4 regions of the Rossellomorea sp. FM04394 genome follow, and region 3 is predicted to be linked to each of the others. Evidence: riboswitches for the same ligand, from Rfam matches in the RefSeq annotation. Region 3 holds a riboswitch; each other region holds the start of a gene.

Region 1 (7,509 bases), 1.0 Mb from region 3:
TGAAATTGAACCGGAAGATAACGGCTATAAAGGAGACGATCCTCGTGCAAACGTAGAGTCGTTCCCTACTATCAAACGTACCCCAATGCGGGCAAAAATGGGGCGTAATGTGACTCAAATGCATTATGCGAAAAAAGGAATCATTACACCGGAAATGGAGTTCATCGCGATCAGGGAAAATGTTGATCCTTCATTTGTAAGAGAAGAAGTAGCAAATGGCAGGGCCATCATTCCTGCTAATATCAATCATCCTGAATGTGAACCGATGATCATCGGCCGTCACTTTCATGTGAAAATAAACGCGAATATCGGAAACTCTGCCGTATCATCTTCCGTTGAAGAAGAAGTGGAGAAAATGACGTGGGCAACTCGTTGGGGTGCCGATACCATAATGGACTTATCAACAGGGAAAAACATTCATACAACAAGGGAGTGGGTCATTCGAAACTCCCCTGTCCCTGTTGGTACGGTACCGATCTATCAAGCACTTGAAAAAGTAAACGGAATTGCAGAGAATCTTACAAGGATGTGTACCGGGATACATTAATCGAACAGGCGGAGCAGGGTGTTGACTATTTCACCATTCATGCAGGTGTATTATTGCGGTATGTTCATCTGACGGCTGATCGTACAACAGGGATTGTTTCCCGTGGAGGTTCAATTATGGCGCAATGGTGTCTTGCCCATCATAAAGAGAACTTTCTTTATTCACATTTTGAAGATATATGTAAGATTTTAAAAGCCTATGATATCTCCGTTTCCTTAGGAGATGGTTTAAGGCCAGGATCAATTGCTGATGCGAATGATGAAGCACAGTTTCCCGAGCTTGAAACATTAGGCGAGCTAACCAAAATTGCTTGGAAGCATGATGTACAGGTCATGATTGAAGGCCCTGGTCATGTACCGATGCATATGATTAAAGAGAATGTGGATAAGCAGATGGAAATCTGTCATGAAGCTCCCTTTTATACCTTGGGGCCATTAACGACAGATATTGCACCGGGGTATGATCACATTACTTCTGCCATAGGGGCTGCCATGATCGGTTGGTTTGGAACAGCTATGCTATGCTATGTAACACCGAAAGAGCATCTGGGATTACCGAATAAAGATGATGTGCGAGAGGGTGTCATTGCTTATAAAATAGCAGCACATGCAGCGGATTTGGCGAAAGGCCATCCAGGGGCACAAGTCAGAGATAATGCCGTTTCTAAGGCTCGATTTGAATTTAGGTGGAATGACCAATTTAATTTATCCCTGGACCCGGAACGTGCAAGGGAGTACCATGATGAAACACTTCCTGCAGAAGGGGCAAAAACGGCCCATTTTTGTTCAATGTGTGGCCCGAAATTTTGTTCAATGAGAATATCACATGACATAAGGGGAATAAAGAAGACTAGCATGAATGATGTTCATAAGGAAATAGAAAAAGGATTGAAAGAAAAATCGAAGGAGTTTGTGGAAAATGGATCAAACATCTACCGATAAACCTCCTTGTCATGTACTGAAATTGAAGAATGAAATCGTAAAGCTCAATCAGAGAGTCATCCAACTCGAAAAAGAAGTGAAGAGCATTCAGGAAAACTGCAGGCATGTCTTCTATGAAACGGATGTAACAAGGTCTTGTATCAAATGTCACTATGTAGAAAGTACCTATTATTAGAAACGTGTAAGCTATTGATTAAATTTCTTTTGACAGCGTATATGTACCATGCTACGATTATTACAAATTTCGGAATAGTAAATATATATGTGTAACTCTTATTGAGAGTGGTGGAGGGACTGGCCCTGTGAAACCCGGCAACCATTCAACCGATGTGTTGAAAAGGTGCTAATTCCTGCAAAGCACTTTGCTTTGGAAAATAAGAGAGGATTCTAATAAACATGAAGCCCTCTCTATCGCAAGAGAGGGCTTTTCGTTTTTATGAAAGAAAAATTAAATAGATAAATGCAATAGGTGCTGAGCCATCCTCAGCTAAAAGGGAAGACCGGTGAAAATCCGGCACGGTCCCGCCACTGTAATGGGGAGCGACTTATCATTCAACCACTATTTCTATTGAAATGGGAAGGGATAAGAAGCTGTGAACCTAAGTCAGGAGACCTGCCTGTTGTATGCGCTTATGCTCTACGTGGATATAGAGAGGGGTGAGGAATACGTGTTGAGAATACAAGAATGTCTCAACTCTAGTTAGTGATACGTATGAATCTCTCTTTCATTTGAAAGAGAGATTTTTTTGTTGATGACAACCATCTCAAGTATAAGGAGTGAGGATTGAATGAGTAAGGTGATCAGTTCGAATTTAGGATATCCAAGGATCGGTGAAAAGCGTGAATGGAAAAAGACGCTGGAACAATTTTGGGCAGGGAAGATAGAAAAGGATTCCTTCTTAGAACAAATGGAGGAAATACGAGTCAACCACTTGAAGAAGCAATCGGATCAGGGGATTGATTTAGTTCCGGTTGGAGATTTCAGCTTATATGATCATGTGCTTGATACAGCCGTCATGTTCGGCTTGGTTCCCGAGAGGTTTCATTATAGTGGGGGGAAGGTCTCTCTTGAAACGTATTTTGATATGGCTAGAGGCGCGAAGGACGCGGTGGCATTAGAAATGACAAAATGGTTTAATACCAACTATCACTATCTCGTGCCTGAACTTGATGGGATCGCACCACAGTTAGTGGAAAATCGTCCCCTGCATTTTTATAGAGAGGCAAAAGAGAAACTGGGTATAAAAGGTAAACCGGTTATCTTAGGTCCTTTCACTTTTGTGAAATTGTCCAAAGGGTATGAAACCGGTGATTATAAAACTCTTGTTGATCAATTTGTCCCTCTTTATGCTGAAGTATTGCGTGAATTACAGGAAGAGGGTGTAGAGTGGGTACAAATGGATGAACCGATCTTGTGCACTTCCATCGGGGATGAAGAGATGGATCAATTCAAAGAAGTCTATCAAACGCTTAAAGAATCCTGCCCCGGGTTAAAGATCATCCTGCAAACCTATTATGATAGTTTGGAAAGGTACCAGCGGGTGTTAGCACTCCCGGTAGATGGCATAGGGATAGATTTTGTGCATGATCGTGGTGAGAATTTGGCGGCGCTGAAAAGATTTGGTTTTCCTAAGGATAAAATCTTGGCTGCCGGAATTCTCGATGGAAGGAATATTTGGAGAAGTCGTCTTACTGATACCCATACGCTTCTATCGTTCATTGCAGGGTATGTTCCGAGTGATCGCTTAATCATTCAACCATCCTGCAGTTTACTACATGTACCAGTAACCTTGCAGAATGAAGAAACACTTGGCAGTCCCCTCATTGACGCTCTATCATTTGCTGATGAAAAATTACATGAAATCACAATTTTAACAAAGGGGATTCGTGACGGAGCTGATACAATAGAAGATGAGATCGTTCAAAGTGTAACGGCGATTAAGAATTTAAACGAATCACCGCTGCGTAATAATAGGGAGGTGCAGGAAAATGTTGAAGAATTGCACCAAAATAATGTCGGTAGAAAGGTTCCTTTCCATGTTCGTAAGCTGGAACAGGCGAAGTACTTTTCATTACCTTTTCTACCTACCACTACAATCGGCAGTTTTCCTCAAACCCAGGAAGTAAGAAGGCAGAGGTTGAAGTGGAGGAAAGGCGAGCTCTCTGATGGGGAGTATCAACAATATATTCATGCGGAAATAAAACGCTGGATTATAATTCAGGAAGAAATCGGCCTTGATGTATTTGTACATGGTGAATTCGAACGGACGGATATGGTTGAATTCTTTGGTGAGAAATTAGAAGGTTTTCAATTTACGAAGTTTGGATGGGTACAATCATACGGTTCCAGATGTGTGAAGCCGCCACTCATATATGGTGATGTGAATTTCAAAGAACCGATGACGGTTAAAGAAACCATATATGCTCAATCATTAACCGATAAACCGGTTAAAGGGATGTTAACGGGCCCGATCACGATTCTAAATTGGTCATTTGTTCGGAATGATGTATCACGATATGAAGTAGCGAATCAAATCGCACTTTCTCTCCAAAAAGAGATAGAGGAATTAGAAGCCAATGGGATTCGGATGATACAAGTCGATGAGCCGGCACTTAGAGAAGGACTCCCTTTAAAGAGTGAGAATTGGGAGGAATATCTAAAGGCTGCCGTTTATGCTTTCAGATTGGCCACTTCATCTGTACAGAACCAAACCCAGGTCCATACCCATATGTGCTATTCGGATTTTGAAGATATTATAGATGCCATCAGTGATTTGGATGCTGATGTCATCTCAATTGAAACATCAAGAAGTCATGGGGAATTGATCCATGTTTTTGAAGATCATACGTATGACAAAGGTATAGGTCTTGGGGTATATGATATTCACAGTCCCCGGGTGCCGAAGCGTGAAGAATTAATCCGTAATATACATCGGGCTCTAGAAGTGCTGGATCCCGAATTATTCTGGGTCAACCCGGATTGTGGTTTGAAAACACGTGGGATCGATGAGACAGTTTTAGCGCTTAAGACCATGGTGGAAGCTGCGGATCAAGTGCGTGAAGAGGTGTTGCTTAAAAAGGAAAGATAATTGACGGGGAACGAAGAGATATAGGTCGCGTGTAGCTGTACCTTCCTTTGATCCACATTTTTAAGACGCAGGGCGCAGTTGAAAGGGATTGCGTCCTGTTCATAAGGAGAGAATAGAAAATGTCATACATAGCCATAGGAAGAATCATTCAAGTATTTAATGAACTTCACCCAAATCGTACCATCCTGTACCTGGTGAGTGATAGGGGGATGGATGAGTTCCCAAAAGGGAGGATTTCATTAAAAACCGCTTTAGAATGGCAGGCAAAAGAAAAGATATGTAATGTTTATGCTCCCAATTAAAAAACGAAAGGGAGAAAAAATAAGCTTCCCAAAATCCTTTAAATTGTGTTAACTTAATGTTATAAACAGTTTACATACACAAGGGGGATTTGAAAGTGAACGGAGAAAAACTAAGGGTGATCATTCACTGTGCCATCTTTGCTGCGATTACGGGGATTTTTGCTCAAATCGAGATTCCACTGCCACTCGTTCCAATCAGTGGGCAAACATTAGCAGTAGGAATTACGGCGACGATTCTTGGAAGCCGATATGGAGCGTTCGCCATGGTATGCTATGCAGCCCTGGGAGCAGTCGGTGTGCCTGTATTTGCGGGCTTCAGTGGAGGTGCACAGGTACTTGTCGGGCCTACGGGAGGCTATATTTTTGGCTTTATCGCAGCGGCTTTCTTTACAGGCTTCATTCTTGAAAAAACAAAATTCACCATTCCAATGGCGATGGTTGCCAATACAGTTGGGATGATGATTACATTGATCCTGGGTACCATTCAGTTGAAATTTGTTGCTGACCTTAGCTGGAGTCAGGCGATGGCAGCAGGTGTTTATCCATTTATCGTAGTTGGACTTATTAAAGCGTTCCTTGCAAGCTGGATTGGAATTACCGTTAGACAACGTTTGGTTCAGGCGCGGTTGATCGGGAATCGGAAAGTAGCAGCATAGTGAAAAAGTTGACTCTTTGTTGGGAGTCAACTTTTTTATTACTAAAATTTATACATAGACCAATATCCTATATCCTTGAATCCAATACGCTTATAAATTTTCCCTGCTTCAGGATTATCATAGAATAAGCATAATTCTTTTCCTTCTTCTAATACGTCCCGACAGAGCTTCGTCATGCATTCCGTCGCGTATCCTTTTTTCTTGTACTCCGGATGGGTACAAACAGCGACAATCATCGCAGACATACTGTTTTCAGCGGTTGTAGAGGCGGAAGAAACAAATTTACCGTCTTCTTCTACGTAATAGCTTCTGGAAACTCCGGCTTCCATGCTATGTTTTCTTTTTTCTACGCAAAAATCCCCGCCGCTGAACTCAGGAATGCTGTTCAACAGATCCACAAGTTTAGGAATATCAGTGAGGGTAGCCTCTTTCACTTTTGGGAGGTCTTGTCGATCCATTGATTCGGTGTTGTCGCATTTCGCATAATACATATGTCTTTTTGATTTAATTTCTCTGGATAAAAAGGGTTCAACCTCAGTGACGATCCGTCTTAAACCTGAAACGATGCTGTAGTCTTCATGTCCATTAATGATAGCGGCGAATCCTTCAGCATCAAATTCAGCCATTGAAAACGGAATGAAATTTTCACGGTACTTAAGAAGAATTCCTCTTAAATTTCCTTCCTCATCGAAGTCGCCCCAGATCTTCTGGAAATCCTGTTCATACCCAAAGGCTTCAATGTCCCCGATAATAAACAAATTCTCAGCCGGCTGCCGATGAATGAGCTGCTGGCAAATATCATGATCCTCTTCTGTAAGCTGTCTGATCATTTTAATTCCCCTTCGTGAATTTTAATCATTATCATACCAAAATTAGAAATATTTAGTAAAGTATTATTTTTAGGAAAATTTAAATGACAGCAAGAATGTTTTGCATAAATTCAGTTGGACTAACAGAAGTTACTAATAGCTGCATAATTTTTAATGGAAATACCATGTATGGTTTTAAATGGACCGAAATAGGGAATCTTAGCATCAATCACAGTTATTAGGAGGGAAAACTCATGCTTTGGACCATTATTGGAATTCTTTTAGTCCTTTGGTTGCTTGGATTGATTTTTAAAATCGGGGGAGCCATCATCCATATCTTACTCGTTATTGCCATTGTAGTATTTTTATTTAACAGAATCACCGGTCGAAAAAAAGGATTATAACCATAACAAAGGTCCGTCCCTCAACAATGAGGGACGGACCTTTGTATATAGACTACTTAACGGATGGGCCGCCTTTTAGTTCGATTTCAGATGGTACGTTTGAGAATTTCTTGAAGTTCTCGTTGAATTTATGGGCAAGTTCTTTTGCTTTCACTTCATAGGCTGCTTCATTGGACCATGTTCTTTTTGGTTGAAGCACTTCGTCCGGAACACCAGGAACGTGAACAGGGATGTTCAGACCAAAGATGTCGTCCGTTTCTGTTTCAACGTGAGTCAGTTCGCCTTCAAGGGCTGCTTGAACCATGGCACGAGTGTAAGATAACTTCATGCGGTTACCAACACCGTATTCTCCACCAGTCCACCCGGTGTTCACAAGGAATACCTGTGCACTGTGCTCATCGATTTTCTTACCAAGCATCTCGGCATAGCGGGTTGCAGGAAGTGGCAGGAATGGTGAGCCAAAGCATGTTGAGAATGTTGCTTGTGGTGAAGTGATCCCTCGCTCCGTACCTGCAAGCTTGGATGTATATCCGCTTAAGAAGTGGTACATTGCTTGTTCTTTCGTCAGTTTGCTGATTGGAGGTAATACCCCGAATGCATCTGCCGTTAAGAATACGATTGTATTTGGATGTCCTGCAACACTTGGTTCAACGATGTTCTCCATCGCTTGAAGAGGGTATGCAGCACGCGTGTTTTCAGTTAATGTGTTATCCTCATAATCCGGGATGCGGGAATTGTCATCAAGGACAACATTTTCAAGG
Region 2 (7,509 bases), 860 kb from region 3:
CACGGCGGATATTTTCACAAAAGTGGATGAAGAAACAGGAAAGCCCCTTGTTGACGTGATCCTGGATACAGCAGGCCAGAAAGGAACTGGGAAATGGACGAGTATTTCTGCACTGGAATTAGGTGTACCATTATCAATCATTACTGAATCTGTGTTTGCCCGTTTCATTTCTGCAATGAAGGAAGAAAGAGTGAAGGCAAGTAAAATCTTAAGAGGACCAAGAAATAAGGAGTTCTCAGGTAACAAAGAAGAGTTTATCGAAATGATTCGTAAAGCGTTGTATTTAAGCAAAATTTGTTCGTATGCACAGGGTTTCGCCCAGCTTCAATCTGCTTCGGATGAGTATAACTGGGACCTGAAGCCCGGCGAGATTTCCATGATCTTCAGAGGTGGATGCATCATTCGTGCAGGCTTCCTGGAAGAAATCAAGAAAGCTTATGATCGTGAACCGGGATTAACGAATTTACTTCTTGACCCATATTTCAAGGAAATCGTAGAAAACTATCAGGAGGAAGCTAGGGAAGTGGTGGCTACAGCCATTAAATTAGGGATCCCTGTACCAGGTCTTGCGAGTGCTTTAGCATATTATGACAGCTATCGCTCTGAGTCACTGCCTGCCAACCTTCTTCAAGCCCAACGAGATTACTTTGGAGCCCATACGTATCAGCGAGTGGATAAGGAAGGAACATTCCATACGGATTGGTTATCTAAATAAAAGAGTGCCCTGTGGGAATCCCACAGGGCTTTTGATTTACGTATTATTCTTTGCTTGATGAGTCATCTTTCGTATGATGTTTATTTTTCTCGTCCAGCTGCTCTTTTTTTAAGTCATCGAGGGGAATTGGATCCACATTTTGCTCACTTTCATGCTGATCGAGAATGCCGTCATGATCTTGATTGATTTGTTCGGGATTGTCATTGGCCCTCTTCGTCATAATCTTTCATCCTCCCTTAATGAGTCGTTGTTGTACCATACCCTTCTTGATCAGAGAAAAACATAATGGGGGAATAGAACATAAGAAAGCCACCTATCTGGATAGGTGGCTTTCTACAATGATGCTTTAGATTTTTACATCAACTTTAGCATTTTTCTTTAAATCTTCTACATGCTGAACAAGTTTTTCTTGTTTTTTCTGTTGTTCTAACTGAGTCTTGATCTGAGGTTTAACTTCTTCGAATTTTGGTGCGTCCTTTGATTCACCTTGACCTTGCTGACTTGCATACTGATCGTAGAATTTCTTCATTTCCTCTTCAGAGACTTCTCCTACTTTGATTTCTTTCTCAACGTAGTTTGTGTATTTGATGTTTTCAGCGATTTGAGTTTTTAACTCATCCATCGTAAATCCGGCTTTTTTCATTGCGTCTTCAAACTTCTTTTCATCACCATACTGCTTTTTAACTTCTTCCAATTGTTTATTGATTTCGTCTTCAGATGCTTTGTAGCCTTTTTCATCAGCCTGCTGCATAAGGAGTGTTTGTCCAACTAGACTATCAATCGTTTGTTCTTTTATTTTCTTTGCTGCATCTTTACTTGTCGGGTCTTGTCCCATCTGTTGATACTGCATTTGTGATTGAGTCAATACGTTATTGAAATCTTCACCTTTAATTTTTTCGTCGTTTACAATGGCAACGATCTTATCTTTTTCAACCTTCTGTTCATCCATTTTCTTCTGCATTTCTTCCATTTGCTTCGCTTGCTCTTCTTGAGCCTGTCCATCGCTTTTTTCTTCTGTTTTCGCTTTATCGTTAGCTTGTTTTTGGCTCTCCTCGTTCGAACCGCAAGCGGCTAGTCCAATCGTTAATAATGTCAATAGTAAAGCCGTTAATAATTTTTTCATAATAGACTCCTTTCAGAAGTAAGGTGTGATTTCAAAAAATCACTTAATGCGCATTTTAAATGAAAAGCCAGTAAAAAGAAAGTATTTAAGCCGAAAAGTATAGATTGTAATAAGGTTGAAATACAGTGCATTACTAATAGGTCCCTCTTTCACTATAATGTATGCAGTTACATCCGACTGTCAACTGCCGGGCAGAAATGAAAATGTAAGAACCCTGCTGCTAAAAAAAGAGGCTGTTTAAATCGAGATATCTTCCTCCATTTAAACAGCCTATAAAAAATATTGGGGACCAAAGAATACTGTCAAACAACCTTCTATTTGAATTATAGAGAGTGCTTATCATTTTCTCAACTAACATATATGAAGGTGTCGGGGGACTAGTGTCCTTTTGAACATACTATTCAATCTTCTCCTATTCTTTTCATGGAAAATAATAATTATAAGCATATTTCAAAGGAAGGATTTTTCCTTCCTTCTTTATAACATATCTTGACTTTACGAGTGTAATAGCGTGATACTAGTAAAAGATTCTAGCTTCAAAACAAAATAAATAGTTTCACTTGTAAAATTATTTTTAATCGTTTATGATTTAACAGAACACAACATTTTGTGTTCCATTTCATTAATTCAACTATATATTGATAATGACCTGTGAATAGGGTGTCTGAATGGACTTAAAAGGGAATCCGGTGTGAATCCGGAGCTGTCCCCGCAACTGTAAGTGCTGACGAAATAAGGAACTGCCACTGTCGTATACGATGGGAAGGCCTTAGAGTAGGGTGAAGCATGAGTCAGGAGACCTGCCTTGTTTATCATGTATTATCTTCTTCGGGAATTGGGAGGATAAAGCGAGGATTGGAATAGGCCGTTTAGCCTATGCATATATCTATCGTACATAAAGCCCATCCGCTAAGAAGGATGGGCTTTTTTTGACTCCTTCCCACACTGTATAAATTTGGGAGGAATGATGATGTCAATCGTATCACAGGATCAAAGGATCAAAATGGAAGCGAAAGCGATTCTTACAAAACTCCACAGTCGCTTTCCACACCTACCTTTTAAAGAATTCGATGAAAAGACTTTTAAGTATGCAGAAGGTCAATCTGAATCGAGCAAAGAAAAGCTATACCATTTCATGATCCTCACGGCAGTCGAACGAATTTCTGCACATGAACCTGATTGGACGTATGTTGCTGCAGAATTATATTTAGTGAAACTCTATCGTACCGTCGCTTATTCAAGGAGAGTTGAAGAAAGCGTGCTGTACAGTTCCTTTTATGAATTAATTCAAGAATTGACTGATAGAAAACTATTTACGACCGAACTATTGGAATCCTATAGCAAAGATGAAATTGACTCTTTGGGGAGGATCATGGACGCATCTAAAGACCATCTGTTTACGTACATAGGGATCGTGACATTGTCAGAGCGGTATTTAACTAAATCCCATGATGGTGAAATCCTTGAATTACCGCAGGAGCGATTTCTAATAATCGCCATGACACTCTTTATGAACGAACCCCGTGATAAGCGGATGGCGCTCATTCAGGAAGCATATTGGGCACTTTCCAATTTGTATATGACGGTAGCAACACCTACGTTCGCCAACGCCGGCAAAAGTCATGGTCAGTTATCAAGCTGTTTTATTGATACGGTGGCAGATGATTTAAGAAGTATTTACGACAGCAATACAGATGTTTCCACATTAAGTAAAAACGGTGGAGGACTTGGTATCTATTTAGGGAAGGTCCGAAGCCGGGGAAGTAATATCAAAGGTTTCAAGGGAGTAAGTTCAGGTGTCATTCCGTGGATGAAGCAGTTAAATAACACAGCCGTATCCGTTGATCAATTAGGTCAGCGTCAAGGAGCGATCGCTGTTTACTTAGATGTATGGCATAAGGACATTTTTCCTTTTCTTGATACACGATTAAATAATGGAGATGAAAGACAGCGTACCCATGACCTTTTCACGGGTGTCAGCTTACCTGATTTATTTATGGAGCAAGTGGAGAAGAGAGGGGAATGGTATTTATTTGATCCTCATGAAGTAAGGGTGGTCATGGGGTATTCACTGGAAGATTATTATGATGAACATGATGGAGGAGGTTCTTTCAGGGATAAGTATTGGGAGTGTGTAGAATATCCCGATCTCTCAAGGGAAGTCGTCCCGGCAATTGAAATTTTTAAGCGGATCCTGATTTCCCAGCTCGAAACAGGAACACCATACATGTTTTACCGTGACTCAGTTAACCGGCTAAATGCCAATGGGCATAAAGGGATGATTTACTGTAGTAATTTATGTACGGAAATCGCCCAAAATATGAGTGCGACAGTCATGGAAGAAGAGGTTATAAAGGACGGGAAAATCATTACCTATAAATCTCCCGGAGATTACGTCGTCTGTAATCTGGCATCTGTTTCTTTAGCTAAAACAATCATGGATGATGAACTGGAAAGAGTCGTATCCATAGGTGTAAGATTACTTGATAATGTCATAGATATTAATAAACTTCCAGTCCTGCAAGCCCAATTGACAAACAGGCGCTATAGGGGGATTGGATTAGGAACCTTTGGGTGGCATCACCTCCTTGCATTAAAAGGGTTGAAATGGGAGAGCGATGAAGCCGTTGAATATTGTGATTCCCTTTACGAGGAGGTTGCCTATTACACGATAAAAGCCAGTCATGAATTAGCAATAGAGAAAGGTTCTTATCCATATTTCAGCGGTTCAGATTGGTCCACAGGAGAGTATTTTTCAAAGAAAGGGTACTCTGGACCTAGGTGGGATGCACTCAAGGATGATATTTCTTCAAAAGGAATCCGAAATGGGTATTTAATGGCCGTGGCACCTAATTCATCCACCTCGATCATAGCGGGATCCACTGCAAGTATAGATCCTTTATTCAGATTAGAGTACTCGGAAGAAAAGAAGGATTATAAGATTCCCGTGACAGCCCCTGATTTATCGCCTAAGACCACCTGGTATTACAAAACGGCTTATAACGTAGATCAGCACTGGAGTATTAAACAGAATGAGATGAGACAGCGTCATATAGATCAAGGAATATCGTTTAACTTGTATGTGCGGAATGACATCAAGGCGATAGAGTTATTGTCTCTTCATTTAGATGCATGGAAGTCAGGATTGAAAACTACCTACTATGTGCGATCAACATCTGTTTCAAATTTTGAAGAATGCGAAAGCTGCCATAGCTAACAGGAAGGAAGAAGAGAACGTGAACGAATTAAAGGAGCGAATCTTAATAGATTCAAAGGCCCCAAATAAATCAACAGGTATCGTAAACGGGAAAAGCTCGAATATATTAAACTGGGATGATGTCAGGTTCTCGTGGGCATATCCGAAATATAAGAGAATGCTCGGGAATTTCTGGACACCTTTTGAGATCAACATGGCAAAGGATATCAAGCAGTTCCCTACTCTTTCATCAAGGGAGCAGGAGTCCTTCTTGAAAATTATCGGCCTTCTGGCTCTCCTAGATAGTGTGCAGACAGATTACGCGGGTAAAGTGGCAGACTATCTCACTGATTCCAGCCTGAATGCACTGATGATCATTCTGGCACAGCAGGAGGTCGTCCATAACCATTCGTACAGTTATGTGTTATCCAGTATCGTGTCCAAAAAGAAACAGGATGAAGTGTTTGATTTCTGGAAGAACGATCCAATCTTAAAAAAGCGGAATGAATTTATCACGAATGGATATAAAGGATTTGTCGAATCCCCAACCATTGAGAATCTATTAAAGTCGATTATTTATGATGTGATTCTGGAAGGATTGTTCTTTTACTCCGGGTTTGCCTTTTTCTACAATTTGGCCAGAAATCAGAAAATGGTGGCGACCTCTACGATGATCAATTACATCAATCGGGATGAACAACTGCATGTCGGCTTATTTGAAAAAATATTTAAAGAGGTACTGAACGAGAACCCTTCTTATCAAACGGAAGAGCTGAGTTACTTTGGACAAGATGCTTTCAAACAGGCGGCTCTCCTGGAGATTGAGTGGGGAAGGGAAATCATCGGATCTCACGTTGATGGGCTGTTAATGAGCGATCTTGAAGATTATATTAAATTCATGGCGAATAAAAGAGCCAAGCAGCTGGGATTTGAAGAGCCATTCCAGGGGTATAAATCGAATCCTCTAAAATGGATCATTGCCTATCAGGAAGTGGACAGAGGGAAGACCGATTTCTTTGAACAGAAATCAAGACAATATACGAAGACTTCGGATGCTAATGGGTTTGATGAACTATAAAATTAGATTAGTCGTGATTAGCCAGTTCGCCGTTATATTTGAAATTTCGCCGATAAAAGTACTGATTTCGCTGATAAAATCAGAATATCGCCGATAAAATGAAAATATGGCTGATATCCAGTCAACTTTAAATAATAATGAATGGAATTTTGGTAACTTGTTATTGAAATGGACCAACTTCCTTTCAAAATGCGTTTTTCAGAGCTAAATGCTGTATTTTTCTCATTGAAAAGCAGTTTTTTATTTACAGATTTTATAAAACTGCATTACAATCATCCCATAAGAAAAGCGAGTCATCACGACTCGCTTTTTGACTTATTTCTTCTCAATAAAAGGTCCATAATCTCTTCTCTTATGTTGAACGGCGACCCATTTAACCGTTGTGAATTCTTCAAGAGCCCATTCGCCATTGAAACGGCCAAGACCAGAATCCTTTTCTCCTCCGAATGGCATGTGCGGCTCATCATTCACAGGTTCATCATTAATATGAATCATCCCGGTCTGAACTTGGTGTGCAAGATTCGTCGCCCTCTCAATAGAAGCTGAATGTACAGCCCCACTTAACCCATAAGGATGTTCATTGGCCAAGCGGATCGCCTCATCGTCATCTTCAAACGGGATGATGGCTGCTACAGGTCCGAAGATTTCATTTTTCGCAATCGGCATTGAGTTGGTTACGTGAGTCATTACGGTAGGGTGCAATAAATTTTTATCAGCGTTGCCTCCTAATACAACTTCCGCTCCTTGTTCCTTGCTGCTTTCAATATCCTTCAGGATTCGGTCTACTTGATCTTGGTCAATTAAAGGACCGATATGGGTTGTTTTATCTGAAGGATCTCCTGCATTTAGTTCTTTTACACGTGATACAAAGGTTTCGATAAATTTATCGTACATGCCTCTTTGAACCATGATCCGGTTTATAGACATGCAAATTTGTCCTTGATGATAAAACTTACCGAATAGGGCAGATTCAACCGCCTGATCAAGATCCGCATCATCCAAGACGATGAAGACGTTATTCCCTCCTAACTCAAGAGCAGTCTTCTTGAGGTTCTTTCCAGCAAGCTCACCTATCCGACGTCCCACCTCAGTGGAACCTGTAAAGGAGATTAAACGCGGAATCGGGTGAGTGACGATATCATCACCTATTTCTGACCCCTTTCCGACGACTACATTCAGTAATCCCTTTGGGAGTCCCGCTTCCTCAAAGATGCTTGCAAATAATAATCCGCCTGTCACAGGGGTGTGGGTAGCGGGTTTAACCACCACACCGTTTCCGGTTGCTAAAGCCGTTGCGATTGAGCGTACAGCTAAATGGAAAGGGAAATTCCAGGGGCTGATTACTCCCACAACTCCCAGTGGTTCTCTATAGACACGGTTTTCTTTCCCGGGCACTT
Region 3 (7,509 bases):
TCTTCCGGGTGATGGAGTAGTTTGGTTTTTCCTTTGTCTAAGAGAAGTAAGCGATCACAGTATAAACTTGCTAAATTCAAATCATGAAAGATCGCGATTACTGTTAATTTTTTGTGTACCGTTTGATTCTTAATTAAATCCAACAGTGACTTCTGATACGAAAGGTCAAGATGATTAGTAGGTTCATCAAGTAACAGGACTTGTGGTTCCTGAGCCAGGGCCTGTGCAAGGAACACCCGCTGCCGTTCTCCCCCGGACAACTCATGAAGGTAGCGGTGCTGGAAGGACGTAATGCCGGTTTGTTTCATAACCTTCTCGACGATCTCAATATCTCGTTCAGTCGTCCCTTTAAAAAAACCTTTTTGGTGAGCATATCTTCCGAGCATAACCGTCTCCCTCACTTCATATGAGAAGGATTCTGTCGATATCTGAGGAAGTACCGCTACTTCTGTGGCTAAATCTCTTGAAGAAAAATGATGCAGGTTTTTTCCTTTTAATGTGATATTCCCCTCCATTAATGGAAGTAGTCCCGTCATTGCTTTTAATAGCGTGGTCTTTCCACTGCCGTTAGGTCCAAGAATCCCAAAGAATTCTCCTTTGTCTATATGAAAATTCATGTCCTCCACGATTTTTTCATCGTTGTATCCTACTGTAACCCCGTTTATATCGATCATGATGAAAGACCTCTTTTCTTTAGGAGAATATAAGCAAACATGGGGGCACCAATCAGGGCTGTTATCACTCCGATTGGAAGTTCTGTCGGTGCAATGATGGTTCTCGAGATAAGATCAGCCAGAACGAGAAAACCTCCGCCGACTATGATAGACAAAGGAAGTAAGTGCCTATGATCATGACCTACCATCCTTCGCAGAAAATGAGGGACCACAAGACCAACAAATCCAATCGTACCTGAAACGGCGACAGCCGCTCCTGTCAGGATACTTCCAGCAATTAAGATGAGGAGTTTTCTCTTTTGTACGGATATCCCGATATGATGGGCTTGGTCTTCACCAAAGCTCATGCCATTCAGTTCCTTGCTATTAAAGAACAACAAAATCACTCCAATGAGGAAAAACGGGAATATTATCGCAATGTAATCCCACCCTCTCATGGATACACTCCCAAGAAGCCAACCAATGATTTGTCTTAATTCTTCTCCAGTCAGGGCGATCATTAAGGAAATAAAGGACCCTAAAAAAGAGCTGAAAATAATTCCTGTTAAAATGATGGTTTCTACCTTCATCGTTCTTTCAACTTTTTGTGCAAACCATAATACAAGGAACACGGTAATAATCGAACAAAGAATACTGAGAAAAGGAAGCGTAAACTTTCCAATGAACGGAATGCTCCAATTAAAAAACAAGGTAATAACAGCTCCAACTGATGCTCCTGAAGACACGCCTAATGTATATGGATCCGCCAACGGGTTTCGCAAAAGCCCTTGAAAAGAAGCTCCAGCGATAGCTAAGGAGCTTCCAACCAATAATGCCAATAATACTCTGGGCAATCTAATTGAATACACAATGTTTGTAAACATCGGATCCGTCTCTTCCGGTAGATGGTATCCAAACCATTTAGCTCCGACGATGAACAAAATGTCCTTTGGTGGGATTGAGATGGTTCCAATCGATATACCTGCGAGAAGAGCGAATAGTAAAAACGATACTGCCAATCCGTATGTTATCCATATTTTATTCTGTAAATAGCTCCGGATAGATCGACTTTGCAATTTCCTCTACTCCTTCAACCAGTCTTGGGCCAGTGCGTGTGACCAGGTCAGAATGAACGTCATGAACTTCTTCATTTTTCACAGCATTTACGTCTTTCCATCCTTCTCGGCCCATCACCTGTTTTTTAGGGTTTTCGCTGTAGTAACCGTATGTTGTAATGATAATGTCTGGATTTGAAGCGATGACTGCTTCTTGGTTTACTTGGACCCACCCCTCTTGGTCACTCATTACATTTTCGGCATTTACAAGTGATAGCATTTGATCGATGAATGTATTTTTACCAGTAGAATATATGTCAGGTGAAGGTGACACCTCTACATACACTTTTTTCTTCTCAGATACACCACTGACTTTTTCCTTAATGGATTCCAGATCAGCTTTCATCTCCGAAATGACGGATTCAGCTTCATCTTTCTTTCCGACCAATATGCCGATGTTTTCCATCGTGGTGTACACTTCCTCAAAGCTATTGGCATCACGTACGATATATACCTTTACCCCTGCACCTCGAAGCTGTTCTAGCCCCTCTTCTGCCGAAACAGCTGTGGACTCATGAGCGAGAACCAAATCCGGATTCAGGCTGATGATCTTCTCAACGTTAAATTCCATTCCACCTATTTTTTCTTTCGCCGCCGCTTCTTTTGGATAATTATCAAAATCTGAAACCCCCACAATTTCCTTATTCAACCCTAACTCGAATAAAATTTCTGTGTTGCTTGGAATCAACGAAACAATATGCTTAGGTTGCTCTTCCAGCGTGACTTTATTATTCAGGGCGTCGTTTACTGACAAAGGAAAAGCAGATTGTCCCTGACTGACTTCCCCGCTATTTTTTTTCTTTTCTACACTTTCACCATCAGTACCGCATGCTGAAAGGAGTCCAAGAGATAATAGTAGTGCAAGAATGATTTTGAATGTGTGTTTCATACGTTTTCCTCCTGTAAATGAACTTATTCCCAGACAAAAAAACATCTCCAGTGGGACTAGAGATGTTGTGTAAAATGCATAAAATGGCTTTCATACCGTCAGACATGCACATTACACCTTTCTATCCGCGTAGATTTGGTGCGAAAGACATTAGGCAGGTCTCCTGGCTCATGGTCATTGTTTGCTGCACCTTCCCATACCTATTGGTACAGTGGCATTCATACAGCTCACTTCCATTTACAGTGGCGGGACCGCGTTGGAATTACACCAACTTCCCTATTATGAAGCTAAAAAGTTTGTTAAAGAAACTTCCGCTTCACCTAATCTCGTATCATATGTAATTGTTCCGTTCACATGAATTATACACAAGTTATCATCGTTAGTGAATTGATTTTTACGAATTTGTTGAAATTTGCAGAATGATTGAATCTACCTGCGTAATGCAAGTTGATCGTGTGCCTATAGGAAGAGAGCTTCTGTTGATGTGAGTTATCAATTACGCACTTTTAGTAAACCATATAGGCAAATAGGCTTTGAAGCTAATTGATTGTGGCTTCCACCCTTTCATGATAAAATCTTTTTCAAGCTATCGCTTTACTACTTTAGAGCGGCATATGTATAGGAGGTTTTCGCAATGAATGAAAAGAAAGAAGTCGCTACTTTTGCCGGCGGTTGTTTTTGGTGTATGGTAAAACCTTTTGATGAACTACCGGGTATTATTGATGTCGTGTCAGGTTATTCAGGAGGGCATCTTGAGAACCCTACCTATAAGGATATCAAAGCCGGTAACAGTGGGCATTTTGAAGCTGTTCAAATCACCTTCGATCCTGCTCTCTTTCCCTATGAAAGATTATTAGAACTATACTGGCCTCAGATTGATCCGACTGATGACGGAGGACAATTCCATGATCGCGGTGACCAGTATCGCACAGCCATTTTCTATCACAACGAACAACAAAAACGTTTAGCAGAAAACACGAAGAAGGAAATAGAAGAAAGTGGCCGATTTAAAAAACCAATCGTCACACAGATCCTTCCTGCCTCAATCTTCTATCCGGCAGAAGAATATCATCAAAAGTTCTACAAAAAGAATCCCGATGAATATAAACAAGACCGGGCAAAATCTGGTCGTGACGAATTTATTGAGAGTCATTGGGAAAACCCAAAAGCTTAAGGACTTTAAAAAATTTATCATTCCTGGAGAATGAAAAAAACTCCTTTTGCCAAACTAATTGGCAGAAAGGAGTTTTTATATGAAGAAAAATGATCCCGTCAAAGACGATAAAGAGCAAGTCGTGGGATATGAAGGTCCAGGAAAACTGGTGAACTTTTTTGATCCCTATCCAGCTCAGGACGAGGCGAAAGTAAACAATTCGGATACGGTGGATAATCATAGTTCAGAATGAAAATATAAGGTGATGGTTATCATGCATCAAACCATCACCTTATATTTTTATCCAATAAAACGATTTACCTTCACTTGTTCATCCAAGATCAATTCCGCTGTAAGCTGTCCGGAAAGAGTGACCATTGGCACCCCTCCACCCGGATGGGTTGAACCTCCCACAAAATACATATTTGAGAGCACTCTGCTCTTATTCGGAACCTTGAAACCTCCATTAAGCTTTCGGTCCGTGACCGTACCATAGATAGATCCGCCATTAGCCCCGTAGAGACTTTTAAGGTCATTAGGAGTAAAAGTATATTCATATTCGATATGATCCCTTAAGTTCGTAACACCCATCTTCTCCAATTTATCCAGCACTTTGAAGCGATAGGATTCTTTATATTGGGTCCAATCTTCCCCCTCTTTTAATGGAGGCACGTGTGTTAACACAAACATGTTTTCTTTCCCTTCAGGAGCCTGGGTGGGATCCGATTTAGAAGAGATGCCGATGTAAATCGTCGGGTCGTCAGAAAGCTTTTGCTCATCAAAGATCTGCGTGAACTCTTTTTTCGGATCCTTACTGAAAAAGAAGTTATGATGAGCGAGATGTTCATATTTACGATCTACCCCGAGTAGCAGCACCAGCCCCGAAACTGTTGGAGCATATTTGCTTAATTCATCGACTTCTTTTGAAGATTCATGATAATCAGCTAATAGGGATTTGTAGCAAGGGATTGCCTCTAAGTTGGATACAACGATGTCCGCCTTCAGCTCTTCTCCTATTTTCGTTCGGACTCCTTCAGTACGGCTGCCTGATGTAAGTATATCTTCCACTTCGCAATTTAAGCGGACCTCTACATCGAGTTCCTGCAACACCTTAGCCATTGCCTCAGCAATTTTGTACATTCCGCCCTTAACATAATGGACACCAAGACCTAGCTGAACATGAGTGAGCTGTGACATGATGGCTGGCGCATGGTAAGGCGAAGACCCGACATACATGATAAGGAAATTAAATAACTGCTGTAAATGCTTGTCTTTAATAAATTTACGATTTGCAGTATCCATGGATTTCATTGGATCCATTTGCAGTAATTCTTTGACCGGATGCATTGAACGTAAGTCTTGCAAGCCATTGATGCTCTTTTTATAGAAGCTCTTCATTGTAAGTTCATACATTTTCCCACAGTAGCTTAAATAGTTAAAGAAGTTACTCGCATCCTCTTTAGATGTCTTCTTCATTTCTTCAAGCATCGTCGGAAGATCCGATGATACATCCAGCACCTTCCCATCTTCAAAAAATGTCCTCCAGCCCGGTTCCACTCTCATAATATCTACATAATCATGAAGGTCGCGATTCGCATGGGCAAAGACTTTCTCCAGTACCCAAGGCATCGTAAGGATGGAAGGTCCTGTATCGAAAGAAAAGCCTTTTCCTTCTCTTTTATTTAATTTTCCGCCAAGCCTTTCCCCTTTTTCAACTATCGTAACGTCATATCCCTCTGAGGCAAGACGGATGGCTGTTGACATACCTCCTAAGCCGCCTCCTACTACTATTACTTTCTTCTTCATTTCATTTCCTCCCAACGAGAAAGATCGTTTTCGGCTGAATCGCCTATTCAGCTTTCCATTGTACCCATTTTGTTTAAATTCATACCATGAATTAACGTAGAAGGAATCAGCCCAAAACATCCTATCCTGAAGAATAAACGTATCACCTTCAACCAAAATGGTTAAAATGTCCATACAAATTAAAAGATTAGAGGGTGAAAATATGTATATTTGGTTATGGTCTGTTATTCTTACCGTTTTTCTTTTCACTAGAATCCCGACAGTCAAAAAGTCCATTCACGTTAGGAATAGCTTTCTCGTAAAAAAATGCTCCATTATCATTCCTGCCAGGAATGAAGAAAAGACGATAGGAAATTTATTATCGAGTATTCAGAAGCAATTTATTCAGCCAGTAGAAGTGATCGTTGTGAATGATGGATCAAAGGATCGCACGAAGGATATAGCTGAAGGATTCGGAGCAACAGTCATCGATTCCCCCCCTCTGCCAAGTGGGTGGAACGGGAAATCATGGGCTTGTTGGAATGGAGTGAAAGCATCTAAGGGTGAATTCTTATTGTTTGTCGACTCTGATACATGGTTTGAGCAAGTAGGACTGCTTAGAATATGCGAAACGTATCAACGACAGCAATTTCAAGGAGTTCTAAGCATTCACCCATATCATAGGATGAATAGTGGATATGAAACATTATCCATGATGTTTCATTTAATGGTATTCGCTTCAACCGGTGTCACCCACCTCCTTTCAGGGTTGTTCAAACCTTCAGGTGGCTTTGGTCAGTGTTTCCTGTGTTCTAGAGATGTATATCAGCGAATCGGAGGCCACGAAGCAATCAAAGGAGAAATGGTGGAGCATTTTGCCTTGAGTCGACGTGCAAAAAAATGTGGTGAATCCGTAGAAGCAGTCAGCGGAAGAAATGCAATTTCCATGAGAATGTACGGTAACGGATTAAGTGGGTTATTCCGAGGGTGGTCGAAAAGTTTCGCTTCTGGGGCCAAATCGACAAATATCATATTATTGGGACTTTCTTCTTTGTGGATTGCCTCTCTCACTTCTTTCGTCATCCATTCGCCGGTAATGGTATGGACAAACCCATATACTTATATGATTCAGTACATTTTTTTAAGTGTTTACTTGTATTTCATAATTAGTAGGATAGGGAATTTCACCGTTTTTGATACGCTCTTATTTCCAATCCATGTCCTATTTTTCATTGTGACTTTTTCCCACTCCGTTTTGACTACATTTTTCACGAAAAACACGAAATGGAAGGATCGATATGTTTATATAGAAAAAGGGAAGGATGAAAAAATGAAATGATCATCCTTCTAAATATTTTTGCATGGGTAAGTATTCATTTCTTTGTTTCCTATAAAACTTCCAGATTGACCCCACATCAACTCCAGAAGTTGTCCGCCCCCTTTCAACCACTTCAAATGGAAGCAGGGGGTGGTATGTATAGGTTCGTAAGGATCCAAAAATGGAAGAAGCATATACCCGATACAGGGGGATGGTTTCGGGGAGGATTGAATAAGAATGATATCGGGCTATTTTCTCATCAGGGTAGAGTTACCTTCCTTAACGAATTGAATCGTGCTGAATTATCTCACTGGCTGCAAATGTTACCGGCACCATTCTTTTATATTCTAAATAATGGCATTGTGTCCTGGGTGATGTTTATATATGGAATTCTATTTAATCTCCCACTTATCCTCGTGCAACGCTACAATCGAATGAGAATTGGACAAATAATGGTTCAACATGCTCCACCTGAGGAATCGAGACCAGGTAAGACTAAGACCCCACATTTTTAAGCATTTTTCAAATAGTGCATAAATTTATAAAAATTTGTCCATTTTAAGAAATAAGAACCGAGGAAGTCCTCCACTACAATA
Region 4 (7,509 bases), 1.3 Mb from region 3:
GTTTTTAAATACAGCTTTGACTGCTTTGGAGTTAAGCAGCAGCTCAACTTGATCGGCAGGAAGCGTCATGGCAACACCGTTATATGATTCTTTATAGGTTTCAGTGATTTTCGGCTCTATCTTCTTTCCTTTTACAAGACTGGGAGATAGATGTTTCGCAACATCTTCTTTAAACATCTTATGTTCTTTATCCACCTGGGCTTTGGCGTCTTCTTTCTTTACCGTTTTTCCTTTTACTGCAGCTTCTAGTACAGCTACATGCCCAGGTTTGGATTGAAATTGAACAATGACGGAAATCTCTTCAGTGGATGCCAATTCATTCGGTTGAAATCCTTGGAGACCCTCGGTGTTATTTAATTCCAGTTGATGCAAGGCTTGTCTTTGCTCTTCTGTCAAAGAAGACAAAATCGTTTCTGCTTTCCAATCCGCAGCCGTAGCTGTTGGAGAGGAGTAGCCCGATACGGGGGATAAGAGTAATCCAGTGGATAATGCAATCACAGCTGATTTCTTTGCGATGGAAGATCCATTCATCATTTCTACCTCTTTTCTGTAGTTTTGGAGACATAATTCGAAATATTATTACAATTTGATTGTAAATTGTAAGCTGGGATGTTTGTATGGGGGTTTATACAGTGTCTATTTAACTACTCATTGGTCTGGAATTGATGATTTACCTTCTGATCTTGAGGGGGAGTAGGAGAAAAGTAGTGAAAAAAGAGTATTGAGTTGGGGTTTTTGATACACCAAGTAGATTGACTCAACAGTCAAGGAGAAATCAGCCAGAAAAAAAATGATAAAAGAATACCTCCTTTTATCATTCGTCGTGTCATTACTCTAATTCATAATAGCTTATCTCATTGGACATTTTATCGGATGCAAGCTTGAATCCTTTGTCTGTTTGCCCGGTTTTTACAAAATATAAGAATAGTTGTCTTTCATAATGCTGATACATCAACTTGCTCCCCGTTTTGATGAAATGGGGGAGAGCTGTATTTTCAATATACTCATATAATTCTTGTTCATTTCCTTTTATGGTAAGTAAATATATTTCAAAGAATACGTAGGTGGGATCCTGATGCTGAGTTGCCATTTTCAGGCCTTTTGTCGCTAATTGATTGAGCTCTTCAAAAGAAAGCAGATTCCCTTTCAAACAAGCCAGTATATATCCGCTAAGTGTGACTAGATAATGGGAAGCTGGGGTATCTTCATTGATAAGTTTTAATGCTTTTTCATAGGATTCTTTTGATTCAGAATATCGTTTTCTCCTAAAATATTCGAATCCCAGATTGTTGTGGATTTTATGTGCCCTTTCCTTGGAATTAACGGATTCACAGACTCTGAGGAGCTTATCGTACTGTTGTTTGGTTTCTTCCATATCAAAGGGTTCTTTGGCATTCAATTGGATTAAAATCAACGTTTCAGAATCGATAACCCTAAGGATATTCAGTGTTTTTTGGAAAAAATGCAAAGCTCTTTGCCCATAATAATAGGCAAAAGTGTTTGAATGAATGGAATGATAGGCTAATGCCAGATGAAAATAATATTCGGAGTTCGGATATTCATCGTCAATCTGTTTTAATACTTTAATGCAAGAGTTAAACTGCCTTGTTGAATGATGATAGATTCCCTTGACATGCAGCAATAAATTCTGTTCGAAAGGGGAAAGAGAGTAGTTTTTATGTTCGAACATGTCCAGTATTTCTTTTGCATTTCCAAGTTTATTAAAAAAAAGATAATATCTTGCCAATAATAGGTTGTAGTGAACAAAAAAGTCGGAAAGAAATCGTAAGGGCTCTTTTTCAATTTCTTTTTTTAATTGATCGATGTCATTCGTCCGAATCATAATGATGGCATCGTTCCACTCTGACAACTTCACCTGCAGGGAATGATAGCGGGAACGTTCTGCTTCCATATCGATTCCGAGCCTCCTCGCAAGTAAATCAGTGATTTCACTGGAATACTCTGTGATTCCTCTTTCGATTTTACTGAGATGTGTGGTAGAGCAGATCCCCTGTGCAAGCTGCTCTTGAGTCAAACCCGAATCTTCACGATGAAATTTAATTAATTTACCTTCGATCATACTACACCCCAAATGAACTATTTTATTATCCATTATAGGAAATATCTTCTCTGTATTCTATAGGTTACGAACAAGACGGAGGTCTGAAGGCAATAACATCCAAATCCAATAGAAGCTGAGCTTCTAAACTGATTTTTTCTCTTCCTCATTAAATTCCATCTGCACTTCTTTCACTAATTGGGGTGAATTCTGTATTATTTTTCCAATATATATGAAACCAGCAACCGTAATCCCGGTCATGATCCAGCTAAAGGCTTGTCGGATTATTATCCCTTTATCGAATGCTTCAACTCCGTACTCCAGAATAAGCCATGCTTTAACAATTGCCAGAATCCCACTTCTCAAGGCAAAACATAGAGTGATTAATTGAAAAATCCGATAGAGAGGCTTTTTATAATAGAGTCGCTTACAAAAGGAACGGTCGTATCCTTGAAGTTCTGCGAAGTCAAGTCCAAAGAAAAGGGAAATCGGTTTTCGGCACAACATGCTAATGAAGAAAAATAAGCTTAAAGCAGCGGCATAGTATACATTACTTCAAAGGAGTTGGAGGGAGGAACCAGCCAGAACGTCAATCAGAGTACCGACAATCAGCGTGACTAAAATGAACAAGCCAAACGTATTTACTTTCTTCATTTCGATAAAACGATAAACCGTATAGATGATTCCTGGAACAGAAAAGAGGAGCATAGCATAATAATCTCCAATGTAATCCCTCATGATATTCCATACGAAAAGGGGCAGGGCTACATACATCAACAAGTCAAGTAAGACAAAATTTTTTTTCAACCTTATCCCTCTTCCTATTATTTACTATTACTATTCATACGGATAATGATGGAAGAAGTTTCACAATATGTATTCCTTTTACTAAATTATGGGCTAATTCTTTATATAAAAGTGATATGATTATTAGTGGAGGTTAAATAAGAGTTTAGAAGGAGGAATCCCTTTTGGTACCGGTTATTTTCACAATGATCCTGCTTATCTCACTATGCTCCTCTATTTTTTATGTAGTGAAGAAAAGGAAAGCGGCAGGTATTACTGGTTTTAAGACAGCTTTACCATCCATATGTTTTTTCATGATTGCAATAATGAACCTGTTGGCTCATTGGCTGGGATTCAGGGGGATCATCAGTTGGTTTCTAACCATTGTATTCCTATTTGTTGGAGCCTACTTTACTAAATATATGGTGCCATATAGAACGGGGAATTAGGGAAAGAGGTGTACTTCCTAATAATCTTATTTAGTAGATTGGCATTCTTGAACACTCAGAGCATAGAAAACTCTGAGTGTTTTTGTAGTCTCGATCGTCAACAATCACGGGCTGTTTACAAAATAAGCGCACGATTTTTTCTATGCTCTTTTCGCAAAGGAGCCGTCTTGAAAAGCCGCACTTCTTCTTCCGTTTGTGGAATGACCTTTGGCACCGGCTTCGGTTTTCCATTTTCATCAACGGCCACCATCGTAAGGAATGATTCAGTCGTCAGGGTTTTGACACTCGTTACGAGATTCGTAGAGTAGACCTTTACATATACTTCCATGGATGTTCGACCTGTAGACGTAACGTAGGCTTCCAGACTTAACGCATCGCCGACCGTTGCAGACGACAAAAAATCCACGGAGTCAATCGATGCCGTGACGACGACTGAGCTGGAGTGCTTCATTGCTGATAGTGCCGCAATTTCATCAATATAGGAAAGGATCTTTCCTCCGAAAATCGTTTGCATATGATTGGTGTCTGGTGGCAATACCAATTTTGTTTGTATGGTTTTTGAACGCTCTACCGAATAAGCTTGTTCCATTTTCTCATCTCCCAGTTTAATTTCTGAAATAAAAAAAGCATCTTCCTTTGAAAAGAAGATGCGGCTATTCCAGGTAAACGTTCTGAGTACTATAATTCCTCTTGTGACGTCTCATTAGCGCAACACCCTCCTATCTCCCGTAGGAACTCTGTGTTCTTCTCAATTGGCAGGTCTCCTGGCTCAGCGTCAGCAATTTCATATTCCTTCCCATTTCGATGCGAAACAGTGGAACCATACGAAATCTCAGCTTTACAGTGGCGGGACCGCGTTGGACTTTCACCAACTTCCCTTTTAAGAAGATGACCTGATCATCTTCACCAATGAGCAATGTTTAAATTGTGAACGCTTTTATTTTATCACAGGAATGAGAAGGAAGGGCTTTATTTGGTGGGTATTAATGGATATAAATTAGAAAATTTACCTAAATATTGAAACTTTTCTACAACTATTCCGTAAATAATAGTGTAGCTAGCAATTTTATTAAATAATAAATCGGTTGTTCGACTGATTTATAGAAAAGTTTGAGAGGGGTTGTCAGAATGCTAGGATCGTTAAGTATTATCGGATTTTTCATGTTCCTTATTCCTGTTCTGGTTATTGCCGCTATTGCAGGGATCGCGTATTATTTCTGGATGAGGTTCCGCTATCGTACAGCGAGATCCAACCAGGCACTGATCATTACCGGACCGAAACTGGGGGATCCTGAAAAGGAAACGAATATTTTCACCGACCAGGAAGGGCGTTCCATGAAAATCATCAGGGGTGGTGGGTACAGGTTAAGACGTTTCCAAACATCCACACCTGTTAATCTAACAAGTTTCCAATTGAAATTATCGACACCGAGAGTGTACACAAATGGCGGAGTACCAATCGTTGCAGACGCAGTGGCCATGGTGAAGGTGGCCGACACATTAAACGGAATTGCGAACTACGCTGAGCAGTTCCTTGGTAAGGATCAAAAAGAAATTGAAGATGAAATCATCGAAGTGCTGGGAAGTAATCTTCGTGCGATTCTTTCGAAAATGACTGTTGAAGACATCAACAGCAACCGTGAGAAATTTAACGCTGACGTTTCGGAAATTGCCCAGAAGCAGCTGGATCTCATGGGCTTCAAAATTACGTCACTCGGGTTGACTGACATAAGGGATGCAGACGAAGAAAATGGCTACTTGAAAAATCTTGGTCGTCCACGTATCGCCGAGGTTCGCAAGCAAGCTGAAATTGCAGAAGCAAACACAGAGCGAGAAACCCGTATTCACCGTGCCCAAACCGATCAGGAAGCGAAAGAAGAAGAATACAAGCGTCAAATCACGATCGCCGAATCCAAAAAAGAAAAGGATATTAAAGACGCATCCTTCAAAGAAGAAACAGAGCGGGCAAGAGCAAAATCCGAACAGTCCTATGAGCTGGAAAAAGCTAAATTAGCCAAGGAAGTGAAGGAAGAGGAATTAACGCTTCAATTCCTCGAGCGAGAACGTGCAGTCAAGCTTGAAGCAGAAGAGTCAAAAGTGCGTAAAACAAAAGCCGATGCCGAATACTACGAAACCACTCGTAAAGCGGAAGCGGAAGCTCGGAAGGCTGAAATTGACGGGGAGGCGAAAGCCAAGATCCGCAGGGAAGAAGGTTCTGCCGAAGCCGATGTTATCAGGGAACGTGGTAAGGCGGAAGCCGAATCCCGTAAACTGCTTGCTGAGGCAATGGAGAAACATGGAGATGTCATCATTACTGAGAAACTAATCGAAATGCTGCCAGTTTTCGCAGAGAAAATTGCCCAGCCGCTTAACAACATCGAATCCGTTAAGATCATTGATTCCGGTAATGGCCAGGGAGTCCCTTCCTTTGGGAAAAGCATCACCAGAACGATGCTTGATATGCAGGAACCATTGCGTGAGATGACAGGCATCGATGTAGGTGAATTACTGAAGTCATATGCAAACCGAACCCATGAGAGACCTTATCAGCCAGCGATCTCTGAATCAGCTGACAAGGAAGTCGCAGTGACGAACGAAAAGGAAGAAACAGACGTAAAAGAAGAGAGTCAAAGTAAATAAAGTGAAGGAGATGTCTCGGGTGTATGGAGACATCTCTTTTTTTGAGTGGGATAAAATGAGTGCCAGGCACGGAATGTTGATTCTGTGCCTGGCACTTATTGTTATGACCACTGTACCAGGTACAAATAGGATAAATTGTACCTGGTACAGCAGATCTATTTCAGATTGTGGACGATTCGACTGTTAAATAAATTTTAAAAATCAACAGTTAAATTTCCCAAGGAATTAAACAGGTGAAAATACATATTAATTTAACTGTCAAAAAAAGAGCATAATTCAACAGCCAAACAAACCCATCAACCCTCTACCCCAACCTCAATATGCCGGGAACCATTAACATCAAACAATCCTAAATCCGTCAGCTTCAACTCAGGGATAACAGGCAATGTGAGAAAAGAGAGAGTCAGAAATGGATTAAAGTCCCCGGAAAATCCTATTTCTATAAACGCATTTTTCAACTCCCTGAGCCCTGATACCACCTCTTCAAATCCCTGATCAGACATCAACCCGGCAATCGGTAACTGAAGAGAAGCAATGACATTTCCGCCTTTCACCATCACCAGGCCGCCATTCATTTCGTTAAGCGACTCTATGGCTTGCAGCATATCACGATCATTTGTACCAGTTGCGACAATGTTATGAGAATCATGAGCAATGGTTGTGGCGATGGCTCCTTCTTTCAATCCTAAACCCTTTACTATGCCCAAGCCGATGTTTCCTGTCCCTTTATGTCTTTCAATGACAGCCATTTTAAGTTGGTCCTGTTGAATAGAAGGGATAAAGAATCCATTTTCTACTTGAACTTTTTCAATCCGTTTATTGGTTCTAAGGTGGTTAGGGATAATTTCAATAATATGTGCTTTATTTGTTCCGCCTATCTCGATTTGCAGATCCTTTTCAGTGAGATCCGGAATATGGACAGTTGAAGTCAGAGGTGGTGTTGGCGCCGGTCTTACGATTGATTCGCCAACATATCGACTATGTGCAGCTACTAGTTTTCCTTCTTTGTACACCTCTGATATAGAGATCGTTTTAAGGTCATCCAATAATACAAAATCCGCATCGTATCCAGGTGCTATGGCTCCTTTTGTGTGTAACCCATAGCATTCAGCAGCATTCAAGGAGGCCATGGAAATGGCTAATAGAGGATTGAGTCCCTCTTGGATGGCTAGGCGGATATTGTGATCGATACTGCCTTCTTCCATCAAATCATCCAAATGTTTATCATCTGTACAAAATAGACAACGACGGGCGTTTCTTTCGTTCACTACACCTATAAGTGATTTTAAATCCTTGGCCACGGATCCTTCGCGAATGAGAAGGTACATCCCTCGTCGTATCCGTTCCAATGCTTCAGGGACGGTGGTGCATTCATGATCGGTCCGAATGCCCGCCGCTTTATACACATTGATCGCGTTTGTGGAAAGTCCTGCTAAATGTCCGTCCATATTGTGACTATACTCCGAGGTGACAGTGATTTTATCGACAATGGAATCCTCGCCTTTTTGGAGGGAAGGGTAGTCCATTACCTCTGCCAGTCCAAGGACACGCTCATGCTTATAGAAAGGGTCCAGC

The links. Region 3 has a riboswitch for cobalamin ahead of ACCB35_RS12265 (ABC transporter substrate-binding protein). Riboswitches for the same ligand answer to the same signal wherever they lie in the genome.
Region 1: another riboswitch for cobalamin. It lies ahead of metE (5-methyltetrahydropteroyltriglutamate--homocysteine S-methyltransferase); the one in region 3 lies ahead of ACCB35_RS12265 (ABC transporter substrate-binding protein).
Region 2: another riboswitch for cobalamin. It lies ahead of ACCB35_RS08000 (ribonucleoside-diphosphate reductase subunit alpha); the one in region 3 lies ahead of ACCB35_RS12265 (ABC transporter substrate-binding protein).
Region 4: another riboswitch for cobalamin. It lies ahead of ACCB35_RS05915 (acyl-CoA thioesterase); the one in region 3 lies ahead of ACCB35_RS12265 (ABC transporter substrate-binding protein).

What each region holds. Positions count from the first base shown of each region.
Region 1 covers NZ_CP168654.1:3,481,655-3,489,163, reverse strand. The annotation lists partial or broken gene thiC (phosphomethylpyrimidine synthase ThiC) at 1-1,488, shown strand, start outside; gene ACCB35_RS17535 (hypothetical protein) at 1,466-1,663, shown strand; SAM riboswitch class I at 1,759-1,869, shown strand; cobalamin riboswitch at 1,939-2,124, shown strand; gene metE (5-methyltetrahydropteroyltriglutamate--homocysteine S-methyltransferase) at 2,277-4,577, shown strand; gene ACCB35_RS17525 (hypothetical protein) at 4,697-4,879, shown strand; gene ACCB35_RS17520 (biotin transporter BioY) at 4,969-5,535, shown strand; gene ACCB35_RS17515 (GNAT family N-acetyltransferase) at 5,577-6,365, opposite strand; gene ACCB35_RS17510 (lmo0937 family membrane protein) at 6,599-6,748, shown strand; gene pckA (phosphoenolpyruvate carboxykinase (ATP)) at 6,801-7,509, opposite strand, start outside.
Region 2 covers NZ_CP168654.1:1,586,542-1,594,050, forward strand. The annotation lists gene gndA (NADP-dependent phosphogluconate dehydrogenase) at 1-715, shown strand, start outside; gene ACCB35_RS07990 (hypothetical protein) at 759-935, opposite strand; gene ACCB35_RS07995 (SurA N-terminal domain-containing protein) at 1,062-1,838, opposite strand; cobalamin riboswitch at 2,480-2,661, shown strand; gene ACCB35_RS08000 (ribonucleoside-diphosphate reductase subunit alpha) at 2,809-5,055, shown strand; gene ACCB35_RS08005 (ribonucleotide-diphosphate reductase subunit beta) at 5,075-6,112, shown strand; gene ACCB35_RS08010 (aldehyde dehydrogenase family protein) at 6,428-7,509, opposite strand, start outside.
Region 3 covers NZ_CP168654.1:2,449,752-2,457,260, forward strand. The annotation lists gene ACCB35_RS12255 (adenosylcobinamide amidohydrolase) at 1-674, opposite strand, end outside; gene ACCB35_RS12260 (FecCD family ABC transporter permease) at 671-1,729, opposite strand; gene ACCB35_RS12265 (ABC transporter substrate-binding protein) at 1,692-2,657, opposite strand; cobalamin riboswitch at 2,793-2,996, opposite strand; gene msrA (peptide-methionine (S)-S-oxide reductase MsrA) at 3,292-3,831, shown strand; gene ACCB35_RS12275 (hypothetical protein) at 3,911-4,063, shown strand; gene ACCB35_RS12280 (phytoene desaturase family protein) at 4,111-5,616, opposite strand; gene ACCB35_RS12285 (glycosyltransferase family 2 protein) at 5,819-6,934, shown strand; gene ACCB35_RS12290 (hypothetical protein) at 6,931-7,428, shown strand.
Region 4 covers NZ_CP168654.1:1,186,873-1,194,381, forward strand. The annotation lists gene ACCB35_RS05890 (S8 family serine peptidase) at 1-534, opposite strand, end outside; gene ACCB35_RS05895 (helix-turn-helix domain-containing protein) at 830-2,080, opposite strand; gene ACCB35_RS05900 (hypothetical protein) at 2,204-2,566, opposite strand; gene ACCB35_RS05905 (hypothetical protein) at 2,615-2,866, opposite strand; gene ACCB35_RS05910 (hypothetical protein) at 3,052-3,294, shown strand; gene ACCB35_RS05915 (acyl-CoA thioesterase) at 3,410-3,883, opposite strand; cobalamin riboswitch at 4,031-4,220, opposite strand; gene ACCB35_RS05920 (flotillin family protein) at 4,423-5,934, shown strand; gene ade (adenine deaminase) at 6,231-7,509, opposite strand, start outside.